4 regions of the Ruegeria sp. YTSC199 genome follow, and region 4 is predicted to be linked to each of the others. Evidence: riboswitches for the same ligand, from Rfam matches in the RefSeq annotation. Region 4 holds a riboswitch; each other region holds the start of a gene.
What was found. A riboswitch is a leader RNA that binds a small molecule or an ion and turns the genes downstream of it on or off. The one in region 4 is predicted to bind cobalamin.
Positions count from the first base shown of each region.

Region 1: linked by a shared signal. The riboswitch ahead of AC2FEE_RS00325 (DUF1636 family protein) and the one ahead of AC2FEE_RS18385 (aromatic ring-hydroxylating oxygenase subunit alpha) in region 4 are both predicted to bind cobalamin.
Region 2: linked by a shared signal. The riboswitch ahead of AC2FEE_RS08850 (hypothetical protein) and the one ahead of AC2FEE_RS18385 (aromatic ring-hydroxylating oxygenase subunit alpha) in region 4 are both predicted to bind cobalamin.
Region 3: linked by a shared signal. The riboswitch ahead of AC2FEE_RS20040 (hypothetical protein) and the one ahead of AC2FEE_RS18385 (aromatic ring-hydroxylating oxygenase subunit alpha) in region 4 are both predicted to bind cobalamin.

Region 1 is NZ_JBXWMF010000001.1:65,641-69,779, forward strand. It holds gene cobN (cobaltochelatase subunit CobN) at 1-1,149, opposite strand, end outside; gene cobW (cobalamin biosynthesis protein CobW) at 1,156-2,211, opposite strand; gene AC2FEE_RS00325 (DUF1636 family protein) at 2,208-2,588, opposite strand; cobalamin riboswitch at 2,683-2,891, opposite strand; gene AC2FEE_RS00330 (LysR substrate-binding domain-containing protein) at 2,964-3,848, opposite strand; gene AC2FEE_RS00335 (NAD(P)-dependent oxidoreductase) at 3,952-4,139, shown strand, end outside.
Region 2 is NZ_JBXWMF010000007.1:90,390-94,528, reverse strand. It holds gene AC2FEE_RS08860 (hypothetical protein) at 1-478, opposite strand, end outside; gene AC2FEE_RS08855 (hypothetical protein) at 857-1,402, shown strand; cobalamin riboswitch at 1,663-1,868, shown strand; gene AC2FEE_RS08850 (hypothetical protein) at 2,186-2,401, shown strand; gene AC2FEE_RS08845 (LysR family transcriptional regulator) at 2,523-3,440, opposite strand; gene AC2FEE_RS08840 (tripartite tricarboxylate transporter substrate binding protein) at 3,543-4,139, shown strand, end outside.
Region 3 is NZ_JBXWMF010000025.1:53,883-58,021, forward strand. It holds gene AC2FEE_RS20025 (bifunctional 2',3'-cyclic-nucleotide 2'-phosphodiesterase/3'-nucleotidase) at 1-533, shown strand, start outside; RNA gene ffs (signal recognition particle sRNA small type) at 573-671, shown strand; gene AC2FEE_RS20035 (alpha/beta hydrolase family protein) at 711-1,568, opposite strand; cobalamin riboswitch at 1,710-1,930, shown strand; gene AC2FEE_RS20040 (hypothetical protein) at 2,012-2,419, shown strand; gene AC2FEE_RS20045 (protein-tyrosine phosphatase family protein) at 2,421-2,924, opposite strand; gene AC2FEE_RS20050 (DNA polymerase III subunit gamma/tau) at 3,058-4,139, shown strand, end outside.
Region 4 is NZ_JBXWMF010000021.1:19,887-24,025, reverse strand. It holds gene AC2FEE_RS18390 (pyridoxal phosphate-dependent decarboxylase family protein) at 1-732, opposite strand, end outside; cobalamin riboswitch at 1,656-1,859, shown strand; gene AC2FEE_RS18385 (aromatic ring-hydroxylating oxygenase subunit alpha) at 1,972-3,195, shown strand; gene AC2FEE_RS18380 (FAD-binding oxidoreductase) at 3,201-4,139, shown strand, end outside.

The sequences.
Region 1 (4,139 bases), on a different contig from region 4:
CAGCACCAGCGCCGGGGTCTGATCCGCCTTGAGTTTGTCGCGCAGGTTCAACCAGCCGGTAACCCGGTCGATAATTGCTTCGATCCGCTCAGGTTCAGCCCGGTGGGCGAAACGGGAATACTCAAGATACGGGTCGCGCCTGCCCGGTTCCTTGAAAGACGCAATGCCCGCCGAAATGCGACCGTCCACCTCGGGCAGTACCACATGCATGGCAAGGTCAGCGGGGGAAAGGCCTCGCTCCGCTTCGGACCATGCCTTGCGGCGTGAGGTGGCAAGGGCGACTTGAAACACGGGCACATTCGTTTCGTCCAGTGGTGAGGTGCCTGACGCACCTTTGCCCGAGAACGAGGTAGCGTTGATGATTGCCGACGGCGATAGCGCCACGACCTGTTCACGCAGCCACCCGGCTGCGGCAGGGGCCTTCAGCGAAGGAGCGAACAGGCCAACCGCATCCAGTCCCCGGTCTCGCAGGCTGCGGATCAGGGCGGTGATCGGCGCTGTGTCGGCCGAAGTCAAATAAGCGCGGTAGAAGGTGACGAGGATACGTCTCGCATCGATTGTGAACGCTGTATCCACCGGGATCACGCCGCGGTCCGGGCACCAGACGCCGCAGTCGGGTAAGGTCTTTGCGCCCATCACCGGGCCGGCATAGAGACCTGCCGCCAGCGCCATCTGCGCCAGCGCAGCCTGTGCTGCAACCTCGCCGCCAGTGTCACACAGATGCGCCAAGCGGCGCAGGGTCGAGACCGGTAGGGTGGAGAAATCATCCAGCCGCGTGTCCTCACGCCCATCCGCAGGCAGAACGGCCAGCGCGATGCCTTTGGCCTGCGCCAGCGCCAGAACCTGCTGCAAGCCGTAAGACCAGTAAGGCACGCCGCCGATCAAACGGATCAGGATGCCTTTCGCACCCTCCAATGTCTGTTCGACATAGGTATCGACGGAAAGGGGGTGCTTCAGCGCCGCCAAGTTGGCCAGACGCATCGTCGGCATCCGCCCCTCGGGGCCTCCACCACGATGCCAGCCCGCCGCGAAAGCGCCTAGGTCGCTGTCCGAAAAGGACAGCACCACCAGATCCGCCGGGCTCTGGCCCAGATCGGTCGCGGTCTCGGTTTCCTCTAACCCGTGACTTTCGCGGAAGACGACGTGCATGTGTGGTTACTCGGCGGGCTCAGAAACACCGACGAGGATATCGCGGATCGCGGCCTCGTTGATGTCGTCATGCTCGGCAATCACCACCAGACGCGAGCGGCGCTCTTCACCCGGTTCCCATGGGCGGTCGAATTGGTGACGGACGCGCGTGCCGACGGCCTGCACCAACAGGCGCATGGGTTTACCTGATACTGCTGCATAGCCTTTGACCCGCAGGATGTTCAGTTCCGTGGCCAGACGTTCGATCTTGGCAACCAGATCAACAGCATCGCTCTGTTCCGGCAACTCAACGATGATGCTTTCGAAGTCGTCATGCTCGTGATCGTGGTGGCCGTCGTGATGCGATGGACGGGCTTCCATGTCATCCTCGGCTGCTGCTTCCAGACCCAGCACAACGCGGACATCCACTACACCTTCGGCTACTTCGACGACGGGCAGGGGGCGTGGAGCCTCGGTCGCGATCACCTCTTTGGCCTTGGCTACGCCTTCGGGGCCAGCCAGATCAGGCTTGGTCAGCAAGATGATGTCAGCGCAGGAGACCTGATCCTCGAACACTTCGGACAGGGGCGTTTCGTGATCGATCGAGTCATCGGCCAGGCGCTGGGCATCCACGGCCTCGACATTCGGGGCAAAACGACCGGCGGCAACAGCCTCGGCATCGGCCAGAGCGATCACCCCGTCGACGGTGATCTTCGACCGGATATCCGGCCAGTCGAACGCCTTCAACAGCGGCTTGGGCAGGGCCAGACCGCTGGTTTCGATCAGGATGTGATCGGGGCGCGGCTCCAGCGCCATCAGGGCCTCGATGGTCGGAATGAAATCATCAGCCACGGTGCAGCAGATGCAACCGTTCGCCAGTTCCATGATGTTCTCTGCCGGGCAATCCGGGATGGCGCAGGATTTCAGAATATCGCCATCTACGCCCACATCACCAAACTCGTTGACCACAACGGCCAGACGCTTGCCCTGCGGGTTCTGCATCAGGTGCTTGACCAGCGTAGTCTTGCCCGAGCCCAAAAAGCCGGTGATCACAGTGACGGGAAGTTTTTCGAGGTTGCTCATTTCAGGGCTCCAATCGGGGGAATACGGGCCGCACAGTTTTTGCGGAAATGTTCAGGGCGTTCGCGCCATTTGACCAAACCATCTTCGGCGGCAAGGTACTTGGTGGCACCATCGACGATGACATCAACATGGTCGGTTTCGTTCAAATGCTCATACACAAAGGTCCAGCGATCCGGCCCGCCGCGCAGCACGATGGAGCAGCCCTGATCGCAATTTGACAGGCATTCGACGGCTTTCAGGGTCACGCCCTCAGGCAGTTCGGCCTCTTCCAGTGCTTTGTGAAGCAAGGCGCCGGGTCGTTGCGCGTCGTCCTCAACGGGCAAGCCGCGGCGGCACGTGGTACAGACCAGCAGCTCGACTGGTGCGGTCTCGGTCATGTCTCTCATCCCCCCAAATCCTCATTGCGGGGGACGGGGTTTCATGCGGGCCACGTGTCGCAACATGGACCCGACACCGGAACACCCCGCCCGGTTTCATCTTCGCGTGCTGGCAGGTCTCCCGGCTTGCGGATGTCAGAGGCGGGCCTCTGTCGGATGTCCCGCCTTCCCGGCCAATTCGGCCAGTGGCTTTGGGCACCCTCTCCGGTCACGGTCGCGGGGGCGGCTGCGTTTGACGGATCACCGTTGACGCATTCCCTTTTCATCCATCCGTGGATGGACACCAACGCAAGCGACATGCGGCACGGGCAGGGGCCTTGTCAAGCGCGAGACAGGGGTAGAAACCCCATAGAACAGAAAAGCGACCAGCTTGTGTCAATCCGCGGCATCCGCCACCAGCCGTTCCTGCAACCACGCGCAAAACAAACCCGCCGCTGCCGTGGATTGCACGGCCCGTTGAGCGCTGACCAGATAATGCGACTGGGCAAAGGGAATCGCCGGACCCGCAATCGCAATCGGTGCGCCTTGCCGAATTGCGTTGTTTGCGAACCGTTCCAGGATCGTGGCATATCCTGCACCAGCCATCACTAGTTGCAGCGCCGCCACCGTGGTGTCCACAGAATGCCGGGGCGGCTGGTGGGGCGGCGCTATGCCGTTGGCCTGAAGATACCGCGCCCAGTTGTCCTCGTATCCAAGGATGTGAATCAGCGGCCCGTGCGGCAGGGAGATCAGCTTTGCTGAGTCGTCCCCAGCCCGACAGACCGGGACCAGCTTTTCGTCGGTGAGTTTTTCGGATCGCACCCCCGGCCAGTCACCGTAACCCAAGCGGATTTCCACATCCACATCGCCGGGTGTCCCGCTGTCATTCCAGATATGCGACACCAGACGGACAGGGATGTCCGGATGCCGTTCGGTGAAGTCGGGCAGTTCGGCGGCGATCCAGTAGGTGGCAGTCGATATAGCGGCGCGGATCGTAAGTGTCTGACGCGAGGCCGGGCCAAACAGGCTGTTGGTGGACAGTGTGATATCGGCCAGAGCGCGCCGCACTGTCAGCGAATAAGACTGCCCAAGCTCGGTCAGTTCCAGCCGCCGCGCATTTCGTGTGAACAGCTTTTGACCCAGCTCGGCTTCGAGGGACCGAATGTGCAGTGAAACGGCTGTTTGCGTCAGGCCAAGTTCCCGCGCGGTTGTGGTGAAATTCAGATGGCGCGCGGCGGATTCGAAGCTGCGCAGCCAAGCGGGATTTGGAAGGCGATCCATCTATCACCAAAAATTTTTACCTATATCACGTGTTATTATTCATTTTTGTTTCCGGCAGGCAATAGGGATACTCAGCACAAACGACGACCTTCGGGAGGGTGAAATGAAAGTCGGATTCATCGGTTTGGGTAATGTCGGCGGCAAGCTGTCCGGCTCGCTGCTGCGCAACGGAATTGACTTGACGGTCCATGACCTCGCCCCCGATCTGGTGGCCGAATACGTGGCCAAAGGCGCCAAAGCTGCCGAAAGTCCGGCGCAGATGATGCGGGATTGTGATGCAGTCATCACTTG
Region 2 (4,139 bases), on a different contig from region 4:
TTGTCTCTGGCGAAGCTTTGATGTCGTCCAGAATCTTGATGGCCTGCGTTTTCATGTCCTGCGCCAGTTCGCTTTCCTGAATCGAAGCCACCATCGTGTCATAGTCGAAATTCTCAAGGCTCAGCGCGCCGTTCTCGACCCACGAGTTCAGCAGGTCCTGACCCTGGGTCGCCAAGGCAGCAACCTCTTCACCGGCCTGATTGGCCAGATCGGTGGCCGCTTCACCGGCCTGCTCGGCCGCATCAGTAGCTTGTTCCGCGATGGATGAGGCGCCTTCGGTTGCCTGATCCGCGACCGAGCTTGCAGCCTCGCTTACAGCATCGGTTGCATCCTGGGCGGCCTCGCTGACCGCGTCGCCAGCGTCTTGTGCCGCCGATTGCAATTGCTCAGCAGGCGTGGGTTCAGGTTGAGTAAAGTAATAATACGCGCCAGCGCCGATGGCGGCGATGGCTACAGCTAATAGGATAGTGCGCGACATGTGTCTCTCCTTTGGAAAATGTCTCGCCGAGATGGGTTAAATCTAATCGGATGCAAAGGGGAAATCCCGGAAATTCTTTTCAAATCCGTGGATTGAGCCGTGCTATGCCTATCCGTTGATCCGCAACGGCAATAACATGCCACAACACTTTTGTTCGAGCGCGGACTGCTTGTGATTGTTGGAAATGTACTATCGGTTCTGTTGCCACTTTGGTGATCGGAAGCACCGTTCTTTTCGAAGACCGCGCAAAATCATTGCGCTCTTGGACGTCAGCCGATCCAAGAACGGCGTTCAAAGTGAGTGTTCCTGCCTCGAACTAGCAGCTTAAGCTTGATGCCCTTTGTACAAGCGTATCGCGCATAGAATGGATAGCCTGTTTTGACCGAGAAAACCCAGAATCTAGTCCGGACTCAGCCCGCATATTTCCTCGATTTCGAAGCCAGCTCACTAAGCGCGATCAGTTGGCCAATTGAGATTGGGATTGCACGCGCTGTCAACGGCAACGTGATCACTGGATCGCGTCTTATCAAACCCCACCCTGATTGGGACGCGGCGGGCTGGTCGGACGTCAGTGCACGAATCCACGGATTAAGCCGCGCCTATCTTGAAGCAGAGGGCGGCGATCCCCAGAGGGTTGCGCAATGGTTCAAGGCAAGAAACACCGGAATTGCTGTAACGGACAATCCGGAGTTTGAACGGCGGTGGCTTATACGGCTGCTGGAAACGGAAATGCCCTTTCCCAAAGTCCAGCTTCTCGACTTTGACAGCTATGTCCGGATGAGCCTGACCGAGGACGCAGCGGTCGCACGCGTCTATCACACGTTAGAAAGTGCAGGGCCGCCACCGCATCGAGCGGGGCAGGATGCGGCGCGGCTGGCCGAAGCGTGGTTAAGCGGTTTTGATTGCCTGCAGAGCTCTGACTAGCACGGAGCGGACGGTGCCAAGGCGCGTATTCCGCCGAGTTCTCTGCTCGCCAGAGCCAAAGCCGCGCGAAAGTACCAAGGGTTTCCCTCTTAGCTTTCGACCGGGCCCGAAGAAATCGGGAAAACACCAAACTCCAGCTGGTTTTGACCGGCTGCCCATATGCTGGGTTATAGGGATGTCGAGCGCTTTCATGGGTCAACGGGAAGCCAAGCGGCCAGCCTAACGATTCATGGCGCGTTTTTTTTGAACCAACTCGGATCGCGTGTTGGAGCCGCGATGGTTCCCGCCCGCGTCGAGCGGGGTGGTTAAGGGGTATACGGTGCAGCTCTGAAAAAAATCAATCCGTGACTTCGCCCGCAACTGTCGGGGGTGAGCTATCCGAGATCGGCGACTGGCAATTGCCAGAGAAGGATCGGGACAGCGTCGAACCGCAAGTCTGGTGACCTGCTATCCAAATTGTTTCCAATCTGGGTGGGGTGACTCATAGGGGATGAAAAGGTTCCAAACGGTCTTTGCCGTCCAAAACCTTGCATCTGTTATGCCTAGTCCAAGCTGGGCAGGTGATATTCTTGTCGTTTTGGAAATCTGAAACCCGATCCTGCAGCACGCTTGGGGCGCACTTCGTCTCGGCATCGTCTGATCTTCGGGCCTACGCTGGGTCTTGCAGGGCAACTCGATGACGGAGCGCTTAACAGAAAACAGCGCTAGCCAGCGGGGAGGCTGTCTGACTGAATTCAGCGTGCCGGTTCTGGTTGCGGACGCTCTGGCGCTGTCCGCGCTTCTATGGCTTTCGACTTACACGATGATCTGATGTCGGCTGTTCTGCGAATCCGCGATCTGGCTCTTGGGTGCCGGGACCGGTCGGTGTTCCGTCTTCTGTCTATGGATTTCGAAGCCGGCACGACTTTGGTCGTCCTGGACGCAAACGGGTCGGGCAAAAGCCCGTTCGCAAAGATGCTTCCGGACCTAAAGGAGTCGCGTTCTGGTCGCGTGGACTGATGGGCCGAGTTCGACCGACGCTTCCCCATCCGTGCGCGGGATCGCGCAGCGATGGAGGCTTGGCGCGGGTTCGGCCTTTGTTTGGGGCCGGACGCCGCAGCGCGTGAACAAGTAGACACAATCAATTTGCAAGTTCGAGTGTCGTGCTTTGTTGCGCCAACCCCTCAACCACTTCGAACAACGCCTTTTCAAACTGAACAAGTGCATTGGACCTTGTGTTAGACACAGGGTAGAGCAGGCCAAAGGTCATCCAACGTTCGGGTGTAACAGGTACAAGCGCGACCTTCTCTGGTTTGGCCTGCGCTGCAACCAATTCATCTGCGATAGTTAATCCCACACCTTCGGCAACCAACGAACAAGCAAGCTGAGAGGCAGCGACTTCGCAAGTTTGGACCGGTGTAACACCAGCCGAATGGAAGATGTCATCAAGTTGGTCGCGCAACAACAAGCCGTGCATCAGACGTATGACAGTCTCACCTGCAAGATCACCTGCCGTCAGCTCTGTTCGAGTTGAAAGTGGATGAACCAAGGGTAGGACGACCTGGGCCCGCACTCTCAACAAAGGTTTAGTGATGATGCCTGGATGATCGACAGGCAACGCGCCAATCCCGATATCGTATTCCCGCCCTGCCAACCATTTCCCCGCTTCTCTTCGGGCGCGGACGTCCAGGCTGACATTGGTTCCTGGATTGGCTTTCGTGAACCGTGCAACGGCCGGGGCCGACAGGGATTGCGCGATCCTTGGCATGGTCACAATGCGCAGTGTTTCAGTGCGACCCGCCTTGATGTCAGCAGCGATGCGCGGAACCTCGTCGAGGTTATCGAGGATTCGTCCGGCCTCTTTGTAAAAGGCCAGCCCCTCTGGCGTTGGTGTCAGGTTTCGACCACTGCGATCGAAAAGCGTCAGTTTAAGCTCTGCCTCAAGCCCCGAGATCAGGCGGCTGATTGCCGGCTGGCTGAGGTGAAGTACCTCCGACGCGGCGACAAGCGAGCCTTCGGACAATGTCGCGCGAAACGCACGCAGGGCTTTGATATTCATTTTCCACGCTTTCGTATTTTGCAAGAGTAAATAACATCTTTGCATTTTTTACAATTGAAGACTCGGCGTAGATTGATCCCAAGTGAAATTGGGAGGTTACTCATGAAACGCAGAACTCTTCTTAGTGCCGCAATCGCTGCCGTTGCGGTCACCGCAACAGCTACCGCAAGCTTTGCCGCAGATTGGCCGAAACGTCCGATCAACCTGGTTGTTCCTTACAAAGCTGGAGGAGGCACCGATGCCTATGCCCGCGCTATATCGGCCGCCGCCGAAGGTATTCTGGATGTGCCGGTGGTTGTCGTTAACAAGCCCGGTTCCGGTGGCCTGAACGGCGCCAATTCCGTCGTTGGCGCCCGTCCCGATGGCTATACGATGATGATGACCTCTGGCGGGTCGTTTCTCTTGTCGACCATGACCCGTGACACGGACATCGACGCTCTGGACAGCTTTGATTTTGTCGCTCAGGTCGGTCAGTTGCAGACCTCGCTGATGGTGCCGGCCAACAGCCCGTTCCAGTCCGTTCAGGACGTGATCGAAGCGGCCAAGGAAAGCCCCGGCGAGTTGCGTTGGGCCCATTCAGGCCGAGGCGGGTTCCACCATGTCGGCGGAATGGGCTTTTTGGCCAGCAACGGAATCGAGGCGCAAGACGTGCCATTCAAAGGGGGTGGACCGACCCGTGCCGCACTGATTGGTGAGCAG
Region 3 (4,139 bases), on a different contig from region 4:
TGTCGGCAGGCGTGTTCAACCAGATCAAACCGGGGTTCGAAACCGATCTGGTCGATCCCAGCCGGGCCGGGCATAATTTCGACGTTCTGCAAGGGTTGAGCTATCAGATCGACCTCTCGCAACCTCCACGCTTTGACGCCGCAGGTCATCTGAGCGATCCCGCACATCGCCGTGTTCACGACATCCGATTCGAGGGCCGTCCCGTGGCACCCGACCAGCGCTTTGTCGTTGCGCTGAACAACTACCGAGCCAACGGGGGCGGCCATTTCCCCTTTGTCGACCAGGCCGAGCCGATCCCGCTGCCTGCACAACCCGTTCAGCACATACTGCGAGACTACATGTCGGGTGCCCTGCCACGGGACCCGCTGGAAAAAGCGCCGCGCGCCTTTCGGTTTGCTCCATTTCCCGGCGCGACAACCCTGCTCAGAACCGGTCCGAAGGCCCGCGATCATATTGCCGAGCTTGAAGAATACACTCCGCAGCTGATCGGAGAAGACGATGACGGCTTTTTGCTGATCCGTTTAACGCTCTGACGGGTTGTCATTTCCGCGCCTGTTGCCTATATCGTGCGTTGAGAGGTTGGCGCGGGCGAGCGCCTCGCCAACCTGGTCAGGTCCGGAAGGAAGCAGCCACAACGAGCCCCGCTTGGGTCGATGTCCAACCTCTCACTTCTTGCCCGTAGCGAACGTAAAGCGCCAGAACCGGCGAAGTCATGCGATCAGCCGTGGCCAAAGGGCTGCGTTGCGGCGCGCAAAAGCGCCGATGTGCCCAACTTCCAACAAGCCAAATTCACCGGGTGACAACAGGTGACGGCGCGCATCTGGACCGTACAGATCAGCCAATCGCCACACCGCATTGGGCGGTACCACATCATCATCCTCGAAGGTAAACAGGTCCACGGGCGTCCCTGACTGCGCCCAGCGCGCATCAGGCAAGGATATCCCGATTTCGGGCAGGTAGTTGCGTGGCGCGGTGCACCACCGCCGCCATTGCCAATATACCGATGCCGGCAGGTCCGCCCCGACCCCCAGCGCCTTGCCAGGAAGATACCCCAGGGCTTTCACCGCCAAGGGTGCGTGACCATACCAGAACAGCAAAGCCAGCGCCCGATACGGCCAGGGGTGATCCGATACCGTTACAGGGCCGGAACAGACGCAGATCATGCGGTCGATCTGATCGACGTCGGGCTGAATCGGCCCCAGCATCCCGCCGACCGAATGTCCGATGCTCCACTGCTGCGCATCGGGGAACCTGCGCCGCATTTCAGCGCGGGCCGCAGGCATGTCGACCAAGGCCCAATCGGCCATCTTGACCCGTGATTCTTTCAACGACCCGTTCAGAGAATGGCCGAAATCGCTGTAGTCGTAAGTCAGACAGGCCATCCCCCGCTCGGCAGCCAGCCAGCGTGCAAAATGCTGGTAATAATCTCTCGGTACACCGGTAGCACCGTGAATGACTACGGCCACCTGGGGCGCGGACGCTGGCAGATAAAGGCGTGCCGACAAGGTGCCCGCGCCGGACTGAAACTGAAAGTCCTCGATCGAAACGGTTTGTGCAGTGTCCAGCATGGTGCGGCCTCCGGATTTTGAACCGATTGGTTCACTTTCTTCAATCCGCAGCGTTTTCCGTCACAAGTCAACAGTGGTCGTACATGACCACGCGTCGACCTGGCCGTGCAAATTGCCCGCTTGACTCGGACCGCCCGCACCCGCTAGCGATGCCGTGATGGTTCTCGACCCCAATCCGGGGCGGGATGAAAAGGGAACACGGTGCGGTTCTGCCCCGGTTATACCGGAACGAACCAAGGCCGCGACTGCCCCCGCAACTGTAAGCGGTGAGCAATGCCGAAACACCACTGGCCGAAAGGCTGGGAAGGTCGGCAACGCGATGACCCGCAAGTCAGGAGACCTGCCATCGAACCAAAACCGAAACTCGGGCGGGGTGTCCGGGCAGGTCGTCAGCATGCTGTCACACCTGATCTACGCCCCGTCCTACGCGCGGAGGGCGCACAATGATCTGGAAGACCAAGACCCACGAATACTCGGCCACCGTATGCCAGCGAACCGGCAAGACCTGCCCAGCATTGGCACGGGTCGCGCGTGTCATTACTCAGGCGATAGAGACCGCCGCACCTGCAACAACCCCCGATTTTCAGGTCGAAGGCAGCAGTGAACTGGCCCATTGCCTTGAAGGTTGCACCGCCCGATTTCGCGCGCGGCCTGATCAGATTCGGGTCTTTTGCGGCACGGAACCCGATGTCTCCACCGATTCACTTGATAGGTATGCCGACATGATGTTCGCAGATGTGTTCAGCTCTCTGCCCGCCGATGTTATGGCCAACCCGCCCTGCGCGATGCTCGAGGTATTGATGCTGGCCGCAAGTCCGGTTGCGCAACAGGAGCAGCACGCGGCGCTCTAAGCTAGCTGCCCTTTCGGGCGCTGGCCGCCTGCGCCGCCCATTGCAACTGGCCGTCGGTTTCAACGGCGCAGGGCCGCACGGCGCGTAGACGTTTCAGCGCTGCCTCGGGCTGCTCGCCCTGTTCGACCATAAGGCGCAAGGCAACCATGCCGGACCGGCCGCAACCGCCCCGGCAATGCACCAACACCCGCCCTCCACGGGACAGGACTTGTGCCGCCGCCGCGCTGACCTCGGCCCATGCGGCCTGAACTTCTGGCGGTGGCGCGCCGAAATCCGTAACCGGCAGATGCGCCCACCCAATAGAGGCGGCGCGAAGATCGTCGCCGAGTCCGGCGGCGCCTTCCTGTAGCATTTCAATCTCAGTGGTCATGGAAACCACCAGATCCGGCTGCCAGTCTCGGATGCTACGAAGATCCTGCAGGTAGTTGCCGCCGCGCCCCGGGACTGGTGAAAGGGCAACCGTGCCATTTCCCACCTGCACGGCGTGAATCGCAAAGAGTCTCAAAAGATGGCCCTCCTGCAATCGTTTCTACGATGCGCAAACTGTCCTGCAAACCGAATTTCGCCTACAGCGGCGGTGGACGCGGGCGGCGGGGGTCTCTACGCTGCATTCTTGAACCGAATCCGACAGAGCAGACATGAACGACACGCCAAGCCCCGCCTATCAGGTTCTTGCCCGCAAATACCGCCCCGAAACCTTTGCCGATCTCGTCGGTCAGGATGCGATGGTCCGAACGCTGAAAAACGCGTTCGAGGCCGACCGGATCGCACAGGCCTTCATCATGACCGGCATTCGCGGCACGGGTAAGACCACCACGGCGCGGATCATCGCCAAGGGCATGAACTGCATCGGCCCCGATGGCCAGGGCAAGCCGACCACGGAACCCTGCGGCCAGTGTGAACACTGCGTGGCCATCATGGAAGGCCGCCATGTCGACGTGATGGAAATGGACGCCGCCAGCCGCACAGGCGTCAACGACATCCGCGAGATCATCGACAGCGTTCGTTACCGCGCCGCCAGCGCGCGCTATAAGATTTACATCATCGACGAGGTCCACATGCTGTCGACCAGCGCGTTCAACGCGCTGCTCAAGACGCTTGAAGAACCACCCGAACATGTGAAGTTCATCTTCGCCACAACCGAGATCCGCAAAGTGCCGGTGACGGTGCTGTCCCGTTGCCAGCGCTTCGACCTGCGCCGGATCGAGCCAGAAGACATGATCGGCCTGCTCAGCAAGATTGCAACGGCCGAGAAAGCCCAGATCGCGGATGACGCGTTGGCTTTGATCACACGTGCGGCCGAAGGGTCGGCACGGGATGCAACCTCGCTGTTGGATCAGGCGATCTCACACGGGGCCGGGGAAACCAGCGCCGATCAAGTGCGTGCGATGTTGGGACTGGCCGACCGCGGGCGGGTGCTGGACCTGATGGACATGATCCTGCGCGGAGATGCCGCGAGCGCCCTGACCGAACTGAGCGCGCAATACGCCGAAGGCGCGGATCCGCTGGCGGTGCTGCGCGATCTGGCCGAGATCACCCACTGGGTATCAGTGGTCAAGATTACCCCGGACGCAGCCGAGGACCCAACCGTATCACCGGATGAACGCGCCCGTGGTCAGCAGATGGCTGAGGCCCTGCCTATGCGGGTACTGACCCGGATGTGGCAAATGCTGCTGAAAGCGCTCGAAGAAGTCTCGGCGGCTCCGAACGCGATGATGGC
Region 4 (4,139 bases):
TCCTGCCGTCCCGATGACGCAAGCTGGCTGCAATCCCTGCGCGCGGTCTTTGGAAATCGCTGCCGCCAGCGCATCGAGTCTGATCCGCTGGCGGTCATCGCTCGGGACCTCCACCAGCGCTTTTGAGCCAAGACCAAGGGTCTCCAACGCCTTTTGGTGGCAACTATGGACCTGGTCGGAAGCATAATACCGCAGCGGCCTTTCTAATGCTGCGATGCCTTCCGCGCGCACATCATAGCCGGCGGCGAGGTTCCGGATGACCGTATGCGCAACGAGGTTCGCCATGGACCCGCCGCTGGTCAGGGTTCCACTGGCATTTTCAGGAAAGCCTGCGATTTCCTTCAACCAATCGACAACCTGCTGCTCGACCTGCGCCGCACCTGTGTTCCCGCCCCCAAGATTACTTCCCTCAACAGCGGCAAGGAAATCACCCAATGCTCCTGTAAAGTTGCTGGCTCCCATGTACCACCCCCAGAAACGGGGATGGATGTTTCCCATGGGATAGGCGCGTACGAGCGCACGATAGTCGCTATAGACCTGTTCCAATGAGCTGGGGTCTTCAGGCAATCCAGCCTTGAGTCGAGAGCGAACGTCGTCGGGCATTGGGCGCCAAACGGGACGTTCGCGCACTTGCTCCAAATGATCGATGGCTTCATCCACCACGATATGCGCGAGCGCGCGGGCCGCCTCCCAATCGTCAGGGTCGAGCGTTTCCTCTTTGATGTTTCCCATGTGCCGCGCCCTCTCTTCTCAAGTGGAGAGTGCGGGAGGATTGCCTTCAAAGCAATCTCTGCGTGGCCTTGGCCTTCCGCAGGGACGACTCTGGCCTGATACAACAGTGTCGGAAAAGCCAGAGAGGTCATCGAACCGAATGAACCGCATTGTGACGGCCATCACAAGAAGAACTCTGCCCGTGGACCGCCTTCTTGTTTTGTCGCCGCCGTCAGAAAAGAAAGACAAATATGCGTAAGTTGCGAGGGCTCCTGCCAATGAGGCCTTAAGGCTGGCTCCGGATCAGGTCGGGGGTCAACCAGCCCAAAGCTGTGCCTATTTCGCCGAATTGGAACAAAAGGCAGCCATGACACCGGGCCAGCCCACGTCACAACTGGATCCTGCCGACTGAGCGGTTTTGGCCTTTTTCGGTGCGGTGGCGCTTTTCACTGGTGCATTTGACGAGGCTGTCGAAATAGCCGACCGCCACAAAACGAATGAACGATTTGAAGAAGCCAAACAGCTAGGTGATCCCCTGTGCGCTTGATCGAACGCACCGGTCGATGTGGTGCTCAGGAGCGTTTTCAGCAAAGAGCAATATGCAGATTCAGTTGTCGGTGAGTTGACCAGATTGGGTTGGGCAACTCCAACAAAACCGCACCTTATGAAACGAAAACCTGTCAGGTCCGCTTGTGGTGAAACCACACCGAGATTTCTCAGCACTCTTCAAAGGCCGGTCATTCAAACACATTGAAAAGTGGTCACTTCGATATCGTTGAATTTGGTGTTGCGACCATTGTGGGTTGGAGATTTCAGCCGAGTGCATCGCCCGAAAATAGTTGAAATGTAGCGATTTTGTGCATTTTTAAACTCCATTTATACACCTCAATGTCTGTTTTGCCTCGGGAAATGTCGCAAGCATTTCAGCGCCAAGATGGGTCAAAACTATCCTGCGATTGTGAGGTGCCGCTGCTTGATTCTCAGGCGGCGGAGAATTGGGAAGCCGGTGTAAATCCGGCACTGCCCCCGCAACGGTAAGGAAGGTCAGGTTCGATAATCAACCACTGGGACGAGGATCCCGGGAAGGTGTCGAAACCGGGTGAAAACCCCTTTCAAGTCCGGAAACCAGCCTCAAAGATATGTCAAACCGCGGGTGGCGGTGGGGGCACAGGTTTCGGACGTGATCCTCGCGCACCTCCGGACTGTTCCTCCTTGTCATCTGCCCAAGCAACGCCGCGGGGCGCGGCAGGAGAGCCAGAAGTGAACAACATTCAAAGCCTATTGGCGCGTCGAAATCCAGGTTGCGCTCTGGAGCAGGCGTTTTACACCGATCCCGAAGTTTTTCAGACCGACCTTGAAACCATCCATTATCGCGACTGGTTGTTTGCCATTCCGGCATGTGAACTGGTGAAAGCAGGCGACTACGTGACCTATAGCATAGGCGCCTATCGTGTGGTCATTGTTCGCGGGGCCGACAATCAGATCCGGGCGTTTCACAACACCTGCCGCCATCGCGGCTCGATCATTTGCAAGGCCGCTAAAGGTAATGCGCCCAAGCTGGTGTGCCCTTATCACCAGTGGACCTATGAGCTTGATGGCTCCTTGCTGTGGGCCCGCGACATGGGGCCGGATTTCGATCCGAAACAGCATGGTTTGAAGACCGTCCATTGCCGGGAGCTTGCCGGGCTGGTCTATATCTGTCTGGCGGATGACGCCCCCGATTTCGATACGTTCGCCAATATCGCGCGCCCGTATCTCGAGCCGCATGATCTGAAAAATGCCAAGGTCGCCTTTGAAAGCTCGATCATCGAAAACGGCAATTGGAAGCTGGTTTGGGAAAACAACCGCGAGTGCTATCACTGCGGCGGCAACCATCCTGCGCTGTGCCGGACCTTCCCGGATGATCCGGGGGTGACAGGAATCGAAGGCGGCGAAACGCCAGCATACATGCAGGCCCATTTCGACCGGTGCCATGCTGCGGGCATGCCATCACAGTTCTATCTGCACGATGATGGCCAGTATCGTCTGGCACGTATGCCCCTGAAAGAGGGGGCCGAGAGCTATACGATGGATGGCAAATCCGCCGTGCGTCGCTGGTTGGGCCGATCGCCCTTTGCGGATGCGGGATCGCTGTTGAAGTTCCACTATCCGACCACGTGGAACCACTTTCTGGCTGACCACTCCATCGTTTTCCGCGTCGCCCCGATCAGCCCGACCGAGACCGAGGTCACAACCAAATGGTTGGTCAACAAGGACGCAGTTGAGGGCGTTGACTACGATGTGAAACGTCTGACCGAAGTCTGGGTCGCCACGAATGACGAAGACCGTCAGGTGGTTGAGGACAACCAGCAAGGCATCAACAGCCCGGCCTATATGCCCGGCCCGTACTCGGCCATTCAGGAATCCGGCGTGCTGCAGTTTGTGGACTGGTATTGCAACACACTGTCGGCCCGTCTGGTGCCGGACACCATGGCGGCGGAGTAAGGCCGATGAAAGACATGAACACGCCCTCTTCCACCATCTGGCAGGATGGCGAGATGCTGGAATGTGTCTCGGTCGTGCCCGAGATGCCGAATACCGCCAGCTTTTCGTTCCGCGCCCCTTCGGGGGCGCAGTTTTCATATCATCCCGGTCAGTTTCTGACGCTCGAAATTCCTGCGCCCGGCCAACCCGGTGGAGTCGTACATCGCACCTACACGATCTCATCTTCGCCGTCGCGGCCTCGGTCGATTACCATCACCGCCAAAGCGCAACCCGACAGTATTGGCACGCGCTGGATGCTGGACAACCTGAGGCCCGGTATGCGGATCAAGGCCATTGGACCTGCTGGCCTGTTTACCAATGCAGAAAGCGCGGCGCGTAAATACCTGTTTATCTCAGCGGGCTCGGGCGTCACCCCGATGATGTCGATGACAACCTGCATGTGGGATGAGGGGCGCGATCTGGATGTTGTCTTCATCAACTGCGCCAAACGCCCGTCCGAGATCATCTTCCGCCAACGATTGGAGCAGATGGCCAGTCGCACCGATGGGTTGGATCTGAAATTTGTTGTGGAAGAGCCGGACCGTTACAGCCCCTGGACCGGATTTCAGGGACAGTTCAATCAGCTGATGTTGGGCCTGATGGCGCCGGACTATCTGGAGCGTGAGGTCTATTGCTGCGGTCCTGAGCCTTTCATGCAGGCCGTGCGCGATGCGCTGGCTGGTCTTGGCTTTGACATGGACAACTACCATCAGGAAAGCTTCGGCGCACCTGTGGAGACCGAGGCGGATCAGCCGGAACTGGGTGACGTTGTTCTCGACGATGACAGCAGCGCCGAGATTCTGTTCTCAAGCTCGGGTGTGACTGCCAAGGTTGCCGAGACCGACACGGTTCTGGCCGCCGCGCGCTCGGTTGGTCTGATCATACCGTCGGGCTGTACCTTCGGT